DNA from 2 places in the Solibacillus sp. FSL R5-0449 genome. Region 1 is predicted to be linked to the other one. Evidence: predicted binding sites of a transcription regulator. Region 1 holds the regulator's gene; the other holds the start of a gene.
What was found. Region 1 encodes LexA, which represses DNA repair genes until DNA is damaged. Its sites were predicted from a motif close to CGAACATATGTTCG; they were not measured.

Region 1 (5,697 bases):
CGTCCTGTACAAATAGTGCTTTAATGCCGTACTCTTTCATATAGTCAAGCATATCTAGCAATCCGTCTCGATCAACATCATAGCCGCTATGCTGATCATTGAAAATCTCCACATCTTTATAGCCGAATGTTTTTGCGTATTTTGTCAGCTCCTCCTGCTGACGTACTAGTGATGTTTCTTGTGTATTTTTATCCGTGCTGACACGGCAATATATTACTGCTTTAGTTTTTATCATTGTTCCCTCTCGCCACTTTAATCGTTTGCATATCGGAGGATTCATTCAGCTGAGCAATGTATTGTGAATTTTTTTCTACAGGTACAACCAATACTTGTCCTAAAACAACTTTTTCATCCAGCATTCCATTTTCCTTTTTTACTTCATTGATCCAATCATGCTTAGCCATTTTACCACGATATTGTTCTGCCAACGACCATAAAGTATCACCATGTTCTATGCTTACGTGTTCGTATAATTCAATTTTATCATCCTGCATCATGAATAAAACCATCATGAGTACAGAGAATAGTAGAAACATTGATGTGAAGCCATTTAATTTACCTTTTTTCATTAGAAAAACCCTCTTTCGAATGTATGTTCGGAATGTTTGTTCTCATAATAATACGAACATATGTTTTTGTCAACCGTTTTTTCGAACTTATGTTTGCATTCATGTTCGCATACTGCTATACTTACCTTAAGAAAAATAGCATGATAAAGAGGTGAGTTAGTTGACACAAAAAATTTCAAAACGGCAGCAAGCTATTCTAACTTTTATAAAAGAGGAAGTTCGTGCTAAAGGCTATCCGCCATCAGTTCGCGAAATTGGAGAAGCAGTCGGTTTAGCTTCCAGTTCAACTGTCCACGGGCATTTAGCTCGTTTAGAAAGTAAAGGGCTTATCCGCCGTGATCCTACTAAGCCGCGTGCCATTGAAATATTGGACCAGGAAGAGATGAACATCGCGAAACAAGGCGTCATTCATGTTCCGTTAATCGGTAAAGTTACAGCTGGTCTGCCTATTTCTGCAATCGAGGATATTCAGGAATATTTCCCGTTACCTGATGCTTACGGCTCACCGGAAGAGGAATTGTTTATGCTTGAAATTATGGGAGAATCCATGATTGAAGCCGGTATTTTAAATGGGGATTATGTCATCGTTAAAAAAACGTCGACTGCGAACAATGGAGAGATTGTTGTAGCTATGACGGAAGACGATGAAGCGACAGTCAAGCGCTTTTACAAAGAAAAAACTCATTTCCGTCTACAGCCTGAGAATAGCTCAATGGAACCGATCATTGTCAACCAGGTTTCTATTTTAGGTAAAGTAGTCGGCCTCTATCGAAATATCCATTAATTATAAACTTGCCATTCTAATAGAATCGGCAAGTTTTTTATTTTCAAACTAAAAAGCCCAGCCGTTGACGACTGAGCTTTCCATTATTTATTGCATGCTTCTACAAAGCCATTAAATAAGCGCTGTGCATAAACGTCTCCAATTGGAGCCAACTCTTCCGGATGCCATTGTACCGCGACACAATACGGATGTGATGCATGTTCTATCCCTTCTATGATCCCGTCTTTCGCAACAGCCGAAATGACGAGCCCTTCCCCAAGCTTTCCGACCGATTGATGGTGAAAGGTATTGACACGGAATGAGTCCTCTTTAAAAATTTCTTTGAATTTGGATGTCTTTACTTCAACCGTATGTGCCAATTCCCCGCGCTTTGAAGGTTGTTTATGTAAAATTGTATTCTCCACTTGGGATGGGATATCCTGAATAATCGTCCCCCCAAATGCTACATTCATAATCTGTTGTCCGCGGCAAATTCCTAGAATAGGCATTTGTCTTTTATAGGCCTCATTCATTAATAAAAGATCGCTGTCATCTCGTTTTCTTACAACACTTCCAATATGGCGGTGCGGTTCTTCATTAAACAGCAATGGGTCGATATCGGCTCCCCCGATTAAAACAAGGCCATCGATTATATTTAATAATGCATCCACGTTTTCTTCTGTAGCATTCGGAATACAGATGGGAATACCTCCCGCCTGTTCAATTGAAGTCAAATACGCATTGTTAATATCCAATTTCTTGTCAAAATCATACATTGTTAATCCAATCATCGGTTTCATTATTTCTATCTCCTTAAAATTTATAGATAATTCCAATAATTTAAATTATACTATTTCGTTATACTAAATGACTACAAAAATAAAAAAGGATTGCATCTTCGCAACCCTTTGATTTTCAAACAATTTCCATTTGTTTTATAAAGTATTCTTTTATTTCTTTCCAGTTATGGACACGCATAAAGCCTTCTTCTGAGCGATTGTACGGCATCGAATATAAAATCCCCGTTCCGTTGAATGCCGTTAGCTGACGCGGACTGTCATCAATTAAATAATCGGTATGTATAACCGCCTTATTACCGCAAAATACAATATTCTGTGTTTTAATAAAAGGTAAATGCTCCATTAACCACTCGTATTTCGCTGTAAATGATCCCGGTACATCCATAGCAGCTGTCGCAATAAAAATTTCATAATGCTCCTGCAGATCTTGAATAACTTCAATTGCGTCTTCATCCAACACTTTTAAATCCCTGAAATAGTCCGGCTCATTTAATAAAGCAAACAATTTTTTCGCATCTTCTCGAGGCAAATCACGCTGAGTTGTCCGAAGAAACTCTTCATCTGTAAAATTTGTTCCGAAATTTTCGTTATATGTAACACGTAATTTCGAATAAAAGTCAGCTAGCACCTGGTCCATATCGATAGCAATACTTTTTTTCATGTAATAAGCCTCCTTGAAATTTTCTGATTTTAGTTTATACAATTTTATTGTGAAAAAACAAGGTATAACTCTTTACAATTAACAACGTACATATTTGCGTTTAAAACCGATCCGCCCTTTTTCCACCTGCTTTTCAATTTCCGCATAAGCATGGAGCAGACCCGGTTTTTTCCCTTCACGTTTCGTTTCAATTGGACCGATTTCGTTTGCAATTTGCATGGCTTCTTCATGTAAAGGTTTAAATGAAACACCAACCGTCATGACAAAATTGTTCATCGCCACTTGAGTGCGTTGAGGTGCCTTATGGATATTTTGTTTTACATACACAAGCATACCCATTAACTTTTCCTTTGAAAATTCCTCGTCTTTACGATTGCCTAACAGCCAGCAGTAACAATGCCAACCCGCCGACATTTTCAGATCTTCACCACTGCCAATCCATTTATCGCTTACTTCTTGCGCAATATCGGATTCCGCCAATGTTACGGCAACTACATAATCAGAAATCATATAGAAATAGGCCTGCTTTATCCAGCGTTCATAATCTTCCTCAGTCATCGCTTTCGGATCTGCAATGATACCTGCAAAATACATTGCATCATAGTTGCCTGTGGCATAGAGTTTTTCAGCCAGGTCCTGATCTATTTTTATTTGTTTTACGAACGGTTTCATTGAGCCGATCGTTACACCGAACAACGGCTCCTTTGCTCCATTGGACATATAGATCTTTTTCGTACGTTCTTTTCCAAGAGCCTCTAACTCTTGCATCATTGTATCGAGTTCCATAATTTCCTCCTCTTACATTAGTAAAATTATTTGTCACTTACTATTATATGATGTAATCGTCCGTCATACATAACGTTCTTCTCAATAATCAGTACAGTTGATTCCTATTCTATTTTAAACAGTATTTGGTTAATATATACAGCACCAATAGGCAAGATTCAATCTCCTTTTTAAAAATTGGCAAATTATTTAACCGCATAATAAAACAACCTCTGAACAGAATAATTTCAGGAGGTGATATTGATGTCAAAAAATAAAAACAACATCAATAATAAAAACGTCGAATTCGGTATGGAAACGGACGTTAATCAAGTAAAGCAGCAAAACCAAAAAGCTGAAGCTAAAAAGCAACAATCTTCTGGTTTATTTGCTAACAGCGCTTTACAAAAGCAATCAAGTTCCTTGAATGCTGAATTCGGGATGGAGACTAACGTAAACAAAGTGAAGCAGCAAAACCAGCAGGCTGAAGCCAAAAAGCAACAAGCTTCCGGTTTGTTCGCAAACAGCGGTTTACAGAAGAAGCTTTCTTCAATGGGCGCTGAGTTCGGCATGGAAACAGATGTTAACCAAGTGAAACAGCAAAACCAGCAGGCCGAAGCTAAAAAACAACAAGCATCGGGACAATTTGGTAAGAACAAATTCCAAAACGGCAATAAATAAAAAAGTTTAGAACCGGCATGTTATTGCCGGTTTCTTTGTCATTCATTATGTGAAACAGACCTCAACATCATACTACGCAAAAAAGCGCCGGAGTTTTTGCTCCAGCGCTTTCTTCTTAGTACATTTTCATATATTGGTCGCGTTCCCACTGATGGACAGTTGAACGGTACATGTCGAACTCAATTTCTTTCGCTTCTTTAAAGTTAGCATAGATGTGGTTGCCTAATGCTCGTTGAACAACTTCATCTTTTGCAAGTAAGTTTAAAGCGTCGTCTAAAGCTGCAGGCAAGTTATCGATGCCGTTTGCTTTACGCTCTTCTTCACTCATCACATAAATGTTGCGGTTGATTGCTGGTGGTGGTGTTGATTTTTTGCGAATTCCTTCAAGACCAGCCTCTAAAATTACAGCCATCGCCAAATATGGATTTGCTGATGGATCGACCGAACGAACTTCTACACGTGTTGAAATGCCGCGAGAAGAAGGGATACGGATTAATGGTGAACGGTTTTGTGCAGACCATGCTACGTAACATGGTGCTTCATAACCTGGTACTAAACGTTTATAAGAGTTTACTGTCGGGTTTGTAATTGCCGTAAAACCTTGAACATGGTCAAGTATACCTGCCATGAATTGCATCGCTGTTTCAGATAGACCCAATTCAGTAGATTCATCAAAGAAGGCATTTTCTTTTCCATTAAACAATGAAACGTTGAAGTGCATTCCTGATCCGGCTTCACCGAATAAAGGTTTTGGCATGAATGTTGCATGTAAACCGTGTTTACGTGCAATTGTTTTAACAACTAATTTAAATGTTTGGATATTATCACAAGCTGTAATTGCATCCGCATATTTAAAGTCAATTTCATGTTGTCCTGGTGCTACCTCATGGTGAGATGCTTCAATTTCAAAGCCCATTTCCTCTAGTTCCAATACGATATCGCGACGGCAGTTTTCACCTAAATCTGTCGGTGCCAAGTCGAAATAACCGCCGTGGTCATTTACTTCCAAGCTTGGTTCGCCTTTAGCGTCCAGTTTAAATAAGAAAAACTCCGGTTCTGGCCCTAAGTTGAAATCCGTGAATCCTAGCTCTTTCATTTCCTTTAATACACGTTTCAGGTTGTTACGTGGATCGCCAGCAAATGGTGTGCCGTCCGGGTTGTAAATATCACAGATGAAACGTGCTACTTTCCCTTTTTCAGCTGTCCATGGGAAGACCATGAATGAATCATAATCCGGATATAAGTACATATCTGATTCTTCAATACGCACAAAACCTTCGATTGATGAACCATCAAACATCATTTTATTGTCCAATGCTTTATCTAGTTGGCTCACAGGAATTTCTACGTTTTTTATTGTTCCTAAAATATCTGTAAACTGTAAACGGATGAATTTTACTTGTTCTTCTTCTACTAGACGTTTAATATCGTCTTTTGTATATTTGCCCACTAAATTCC
Region 2 (5,697 bases), 860 kb from region 1:
AATGTCGTCTATATGATTGAGCAGATTAAAGAAAAACTTCGTATGGTAAATGTTGATGCTATGCAGTCTTCTTCATTTGATGAAGAAAAATACGAAGATCTACAATATTTATATGAAATGGTTATGAAACGCGATTCATTCAGCCCAAGTGAAATGAATGCCATCGTAGCAGAACTAGGCGCCCTTCGTAAATAACCTCAGCTGTATAATGTGAAAAAGAAGCTTATCGATTAATTCGACAAGCTTCTTTTTTTCATTTCTTATTCCCCAGGAAATAATAATTATTTATTTAATTCGACAGCAATTTTTGCGCCTACTCGGGCATTATGTTTTACAAGGGCAATATTTGCATCAAGTGATTTGCCTTCTGTCAGTTCTTTCACTTTACCTAGTAGGAATGGCGTTACATTTTTACCAGCAATACCTTGTTCTTTTGCTTCATTTAATGCATTTTCAATAATTCCGTCGATTACACTTGATTCCATAGCATCTTCTACTGGAATTGGGTTAGCGATCAATGCACCGCCACGTAGACCTAAATCCCATTTTGCGCGTAAAATTGCGGCAGTTTCTTCTGCAGAATCAACACGGATATTTACATCGAATTCACTTTCACGTGCGTAGAATGCAGGCAATTTATCTGTTCCGTAACCGATTACCGGTACACCTTTTGTTTCAAGGTATTCCAATGTTAAGCCGATATCTAAAATTGATTTTGCACCTGCACATACTACAGCAACATTTGTCATTGCCAGCTCTTCCAAGTCTGCAGAAATATCCATTGTTGTTTCAGCACCGCGGTGAACTCCACCAATACCGCCTGTTACGAATAATTCAATGCCAGCAAGTTCAGCACAGATCATTGTTGCTGCTACAGTCGTTGCACCGATTTTTTTTGTTGCAAGTAAATAGCCGATATCACGACGGCTTGTTTTTGCTACACCTTGAGCATTACCGAACATTTCTAATTCTTCATCAGATAAACCGATTTTAATTTTTCCATCGATTAATGCGATTGTTGCCGGCACTGCACCGCCATCACGAATGATTTGTTCCACTTCGCGAGCTGTTTGTACATTTTGTGGATACGGCATACCGTGTGAAATAATTGTTGATTCCAATGCGACGATCGGTAAGCCTTTCTCTTTAGCTTCTAATACCTCTTGTGAATATGATAAATATTGTTCCATTATAAATTCCTCCATTCAAGTAAGTTATCTTTTGTTAAATCTTCACGAACTGTTTTATCTGATTGTAAAGTTTTCGATGCATTTATCAACCCGAGCTGGATTGCCTCTTCAAGCACCTCATCGTTTAATACACCGTGTAAAAATGCACTGACAAATGCGTCCCCGGCACCGGTAACATCTACTATATTTCTCGTTGCAATGGCCTTGTAATGTACTACCTTGCCTTCATTACCTACCATAACTCCGTGCTCGCCTAAAGTGAGAACAACATGTTCCGCTCCTTTTTGCATCAACATATTAACAGCCTTGTCATAATGGCTGAATGTATCCAGCTTCACATTTAAATAGCTTTCCCCTTCATCACGGTTGCAAATAAAGTAGCGTATACCGTTCAGATCTTGCGGCATATGCTTCATTTTAGGTGAAGAAACAGGGATAACCGCCAATGCGATATTACGCTCTATTGCAAATTTCCTAATATATTCTACTGTCTCCAGTGGACTGTTTAAATCAATGACAATACAGCTGGCATTTTGTAATATTGCTTCGTGCTTCTTTAAAATACTCGGCAACAGCTGATCATAAATCTCCATATTTGCCATTGATATTACAAGTTCGCCCGTATTATCAAGTACTGCTGTATAGGAACCTGTATTATAATCGCTTAATTTCTCTACTAAATCCACATTCATCATACTTTTACAATTTTGTTCAATAAATGCACTATCATGATCTTCACCCATTACAGTAATAAGGGAAACACGGTTGCCTAAACGTCCTAAGTTTTCTGCGATATTACGGGCTACACCGCCTACAGATTCTGTAACCGCAGCAGGATTGGAAGTCCCCAGCTGGACATTTTGCTCAATAGTGAATTTACGATCGATATTGGCACCACCAATTGCAATGATTTGATTTTTTTCCGGCAAAACATAGGCACGTCCTAAAATTTCTCCACGTTTTATGAGCGATGAAATCATGTTGGCAAGCGCCGGCCTGGACATACCAAGTTGTTCTGCCATTTCCTGTTGTGATAAGTAGGGATTTCTTTTTATTAATTGAAAAATTAATTTTTCCTTTTCATTCAACTTTATCACCTCGAATCAAACATTTGTTTCTAATTATAAACTTTTGTTCAAAAAATGTCAAATTAACATTAATTTTTCCTTCCAAGTAGTATGGAAGTACTTTCTTCTATTATGAGTTATGAATCAACAAAAAAAGCTGTTCAGAAGGTTTACCCTTCCAAACAGCTTTCTCATTATTCAACGATTATATCGCCATTTTCTGCTATACGCGGCTGTACGAGCACTTCAACACGACGGTTTTTAGCTCTGCCTTCTGCTGTATCATTTGTAGCAATCGGCTGGAATTCTCCAAAGCCTTTAACACTGAAGTATTTGGAATCCAGTCTTTCATTGCCCGAAACAATTTCCTTCATGAAGTTTACCGCACGCATAACCGACAGATCCCAGTTAGAATCAAATTCCGGTGTCTTAATCGGTACATTATCTGTATGACCTGTAATAACAATATTACGCGGTGGATCAAACATTAATAATTGAGCAAGCTCATCGGCAATGGAATTGTATTCCGCCTTTACATCCGCTCGCCCCATATCAAATAAAATACTGTCCCGGATTGTAATCAATAATCCTTCATCTGTCATTTTCGTTTCAAACTGATCTTCGAGCTCATTAATCGCAATAAACTCGTCCACACGGTTTTGCGTTTCATGGAGGCGTTCCTGATCCTCCATATATTTGGATATTCCTGTTGGTGGCGTACTATCCGGTGATTGAATAATAGCTGGGTTATCCATTACTCCTGTACCACCAGTAAAAATATTATTAAATACTGCTGACATTTGCTCTAATTTCTGCTCATCCACTGAGCTTGATGCAAATAGTACGATAAATAATGCTAATAACAGAGTTAAAATATCTGCATAAGGTACTAACCAGGACTCGTCAATATGCTCCTCATGCTTTTTATGTCTTTTACGCTTCTTTGCCAAGGCCACCCGCCCCGCTTTCGGTAATTTGCTTACGTTCTTCCATCGTTAAATATGAAGCCAGTTTCTGCTCGATTACACGAGGTGCTTCACCTTCAAGTACGGATAAAATTCCTTCAATCATCATCATCTTTTGCTTCACTTCTACAGCAGACTTACGTTTTAGCTTGTTGGCAAATGGATGCCATAAAACATAACCTGTGAAAATCCCTAATAATGTTGCAACAAAAGCAGCTGATATAGCCGTACCTAAATTATCAATATCAGACATATCTTTTAATGCGGCAATAAGACCGACTACAGCACCCAGTACCCCAAGTGTCGGTGCATATGTACCTGCTTGCGAGAAAATACCTGCTCCACTTGCATGGCGATCTTCAAGCGCTTCAACTTCCTCTGTTAACACATCGCGAATATAGTCAGCGTTTTGACCATCGATCGCTAATGTCAGACCATTTTTTAAAAACGGATCTTCAATTTCAGCAGCTTTGCTTTCTAACGCCAATAGTCCTTCACGACGAGCTAAGTCAGCCCATTGCGAAAACATTTTGATCAAGTCGATATCACTTGCGAGTTTTGTTTCAGAAAATAAGATTTTGAACAGCTTTGGAACTCTTTTTAGTTCCTTCATCGGGAAAGCGATTGTTACTGCAGCAATCGTACCGAAAATAATAATTAAAATCGCAGCAGGGTTTATTAACACTTCCGGTGTAACGCCCTTTAAGAACATCCCTACTAACAGGGCGATAAAGGCGATGATAATCCCAACAACTGATGATATATCCATATGTAGTACCTCCAAATTACGATGTCTTTTCTTTATTTCGGTATATTTAAATTTTTATTAACTTCCTTTACACTAGTTGTAAGAAGATTTTTTTGTTTTTGACACATTATTGTTCTTTTCTAAGCTGGAATATGACTATTATTGTGTTGGGAATTAACTAATTTTTAAGATAATTATTGGAGGAATGAATCAATGAATTCTATGTTTGAAGTAAATTTAACGAAATACGCAGAACTGGCAGTAAAAATCGGTGTCAATATTCAGCCGAATCAATATTTGTATATTGCGGCTTCCATCGAATCGGCACCTTTTGTACAGGCAGTGACAAAAATCGCTTATGAAGTTGGAGCAAAACAAGTATTTGTAGATTATACAGATGATCAAATTACACGTGCTCGATATGAGTTGGCACCGGAAGATTCTTTCGATTTCTTCCCTCCTTGGAAAGTGCAGGAACGTGAATGGCTTGCTGAACAAGGTGCGGCATTTATGAGCATCGTATCTCAAAGTCCTGATTTGCTGTCAGGGATCGATTCAAAACGAATTGCAGCATTCCAGAAAGCTTCTGGTACTGCATTAAACAAGTACCGTCAATATGTTCAGTCAGACAAAATCAGCTGGACGGTAATCGCTGCTCCATCAAAACAATGGGCTAGCAAAGTATTCCCTGAGTTACCGGAAGAAAAGCAAGCAGATGCATTATGGGATGCCATCTTTAAAGCGACACGTGCGGATCTGGACAACCCGGTTGAAGCTTGGGCACAGCATAATGATAACCTGCATGAAAAGGTTGATTACTTAAACAATAAAAACTATGCGAAATTACACTATACAGCTCCCGGGACGGACTTGACGATCGAACTGCCTAAAGGTCATTTATGGTGTGGTGCAGGCAGTGTCAATGAAAAAGGCGATGAGTTCATGGCAAATATGCCGACTGAAGAAGTTTTCACAGTACCGCATAAAGATGGTGTAAACGGGTATGTGTCTAGTACAAAGCCATTAAGCTATGGCGGTAATATTATCGACAACTTCAAGCTAACATTTGAAAACGGGCGCATTGTTAAAGTTGAGGCCGAGCAAGGTGAAGAAGTGTTAAAAAATCTTGTTGCTACAGATGAAGGCTCGCATTATTTAGGAGAAGTGGCGCTTGTTCCATTCCATTCTCCAATTTCACAGTCGAATATTTTATTCTACAATACATTATTCGATGAAAACGCATCAAACCACTTGGCAATCGGCAGTGCCTATGCATTTTGTATTGAAGGCGGAAAGACAATGTCACGTGACGAGTTAAAAGCTAACGGTCTAAACGAAAGCATTACACATGTTGACTTCATGATCGGTTCTGAACAGATGAATATTGATGGAATTACAGCAGACGGACAAGCTGAACCAGTTTTCCGTAATGGAAACTGGGCATTTTAACAGCTGTTTCAGTATTATTGCCAAATAATTAATTTTCAAGATGTTGTCATATTTACAATTTTTTCTACATTAACTAACTAAATTCCCCTACAATGTTCCAATTTATTAGGTTATAATTGGTTAATGATTGTTATCACTAAAATAGAGAGGAGTTTTTATAATGTTCGATCACCATTATCCGTTCTTATCTGACTTCTATACGATAGTGTTAGGATTTACGGTAATACTTCTTGTATTCTTATTTATGTTTATTATGTACTTACGTATTGGTTTACAAT

Region 2: MKY27_RS15280 (carbohydrate kinase) is a predicted target of LexA. The motif match lies at 2,295-2,308, and genes of this name have one in related genera.

What each region holds. Positions count from the first base shown of each region.
Region 1 is NZ_CP150239.1:2,176,692-2,182,388, forward strand. It holds gene MKY27_RS10875 (recombinase family protein) at 1-235, opposite strand, end outside; gene MKY27_RS10880 (LysM peptidoglycan-binding domain-containing protein) at 222-569, opposite strand; gene lexA (transcriptional repressor LexA) at 730-1,353, shown strand; gene MKY27_RS10890 (gamma-glutamyl-gamma-aminobutyrate hydrolase family protein) at 1,437-2,132, opposite strand; gene MKY27_RS10895 (5'-3'-deoxyribonucleotidase) at 2,248-2,793, opposite strand; gene MKY27_RS10900 (DNA alkylation repair protein) at 2,872-3,579, opposite strand; gene MKY27_RS10905 (gamma-type small acid-soluble spore protein) at 3,823-4,239, shown strand; gene glnA (type I glutamate--ammonia ligase) at 4,355-5,689, opposite strand.
Region 2 is NZ_CP150239.1:3,037,587-3,043,283, forward strand. It holds gene MKY27_RS15270 (DUF1128 domain-containing protein) at 1-195, shown strand, start outside; gene MKY27_RS15275 (pseudouridine-5'-phosphate glycosidase) at 282-1,190, opposite strand; gene MKY27_RS15280 (carbohydrate kinase) at 1,190-2,278, opposite strand; gene motB (flagellar motor protein MotB) at 2,452-3,207, opposite strand; gene motA (flagellar motor stator protein MotA) at 3,191-3,991, opposite strand; gene MKY27_RS15295 (aminopeptidase) at 4,184-5,419, shown strand; gene MKY27_RS15300 (hypothetical protein) at 5,580-5,697, shown strand, end outside.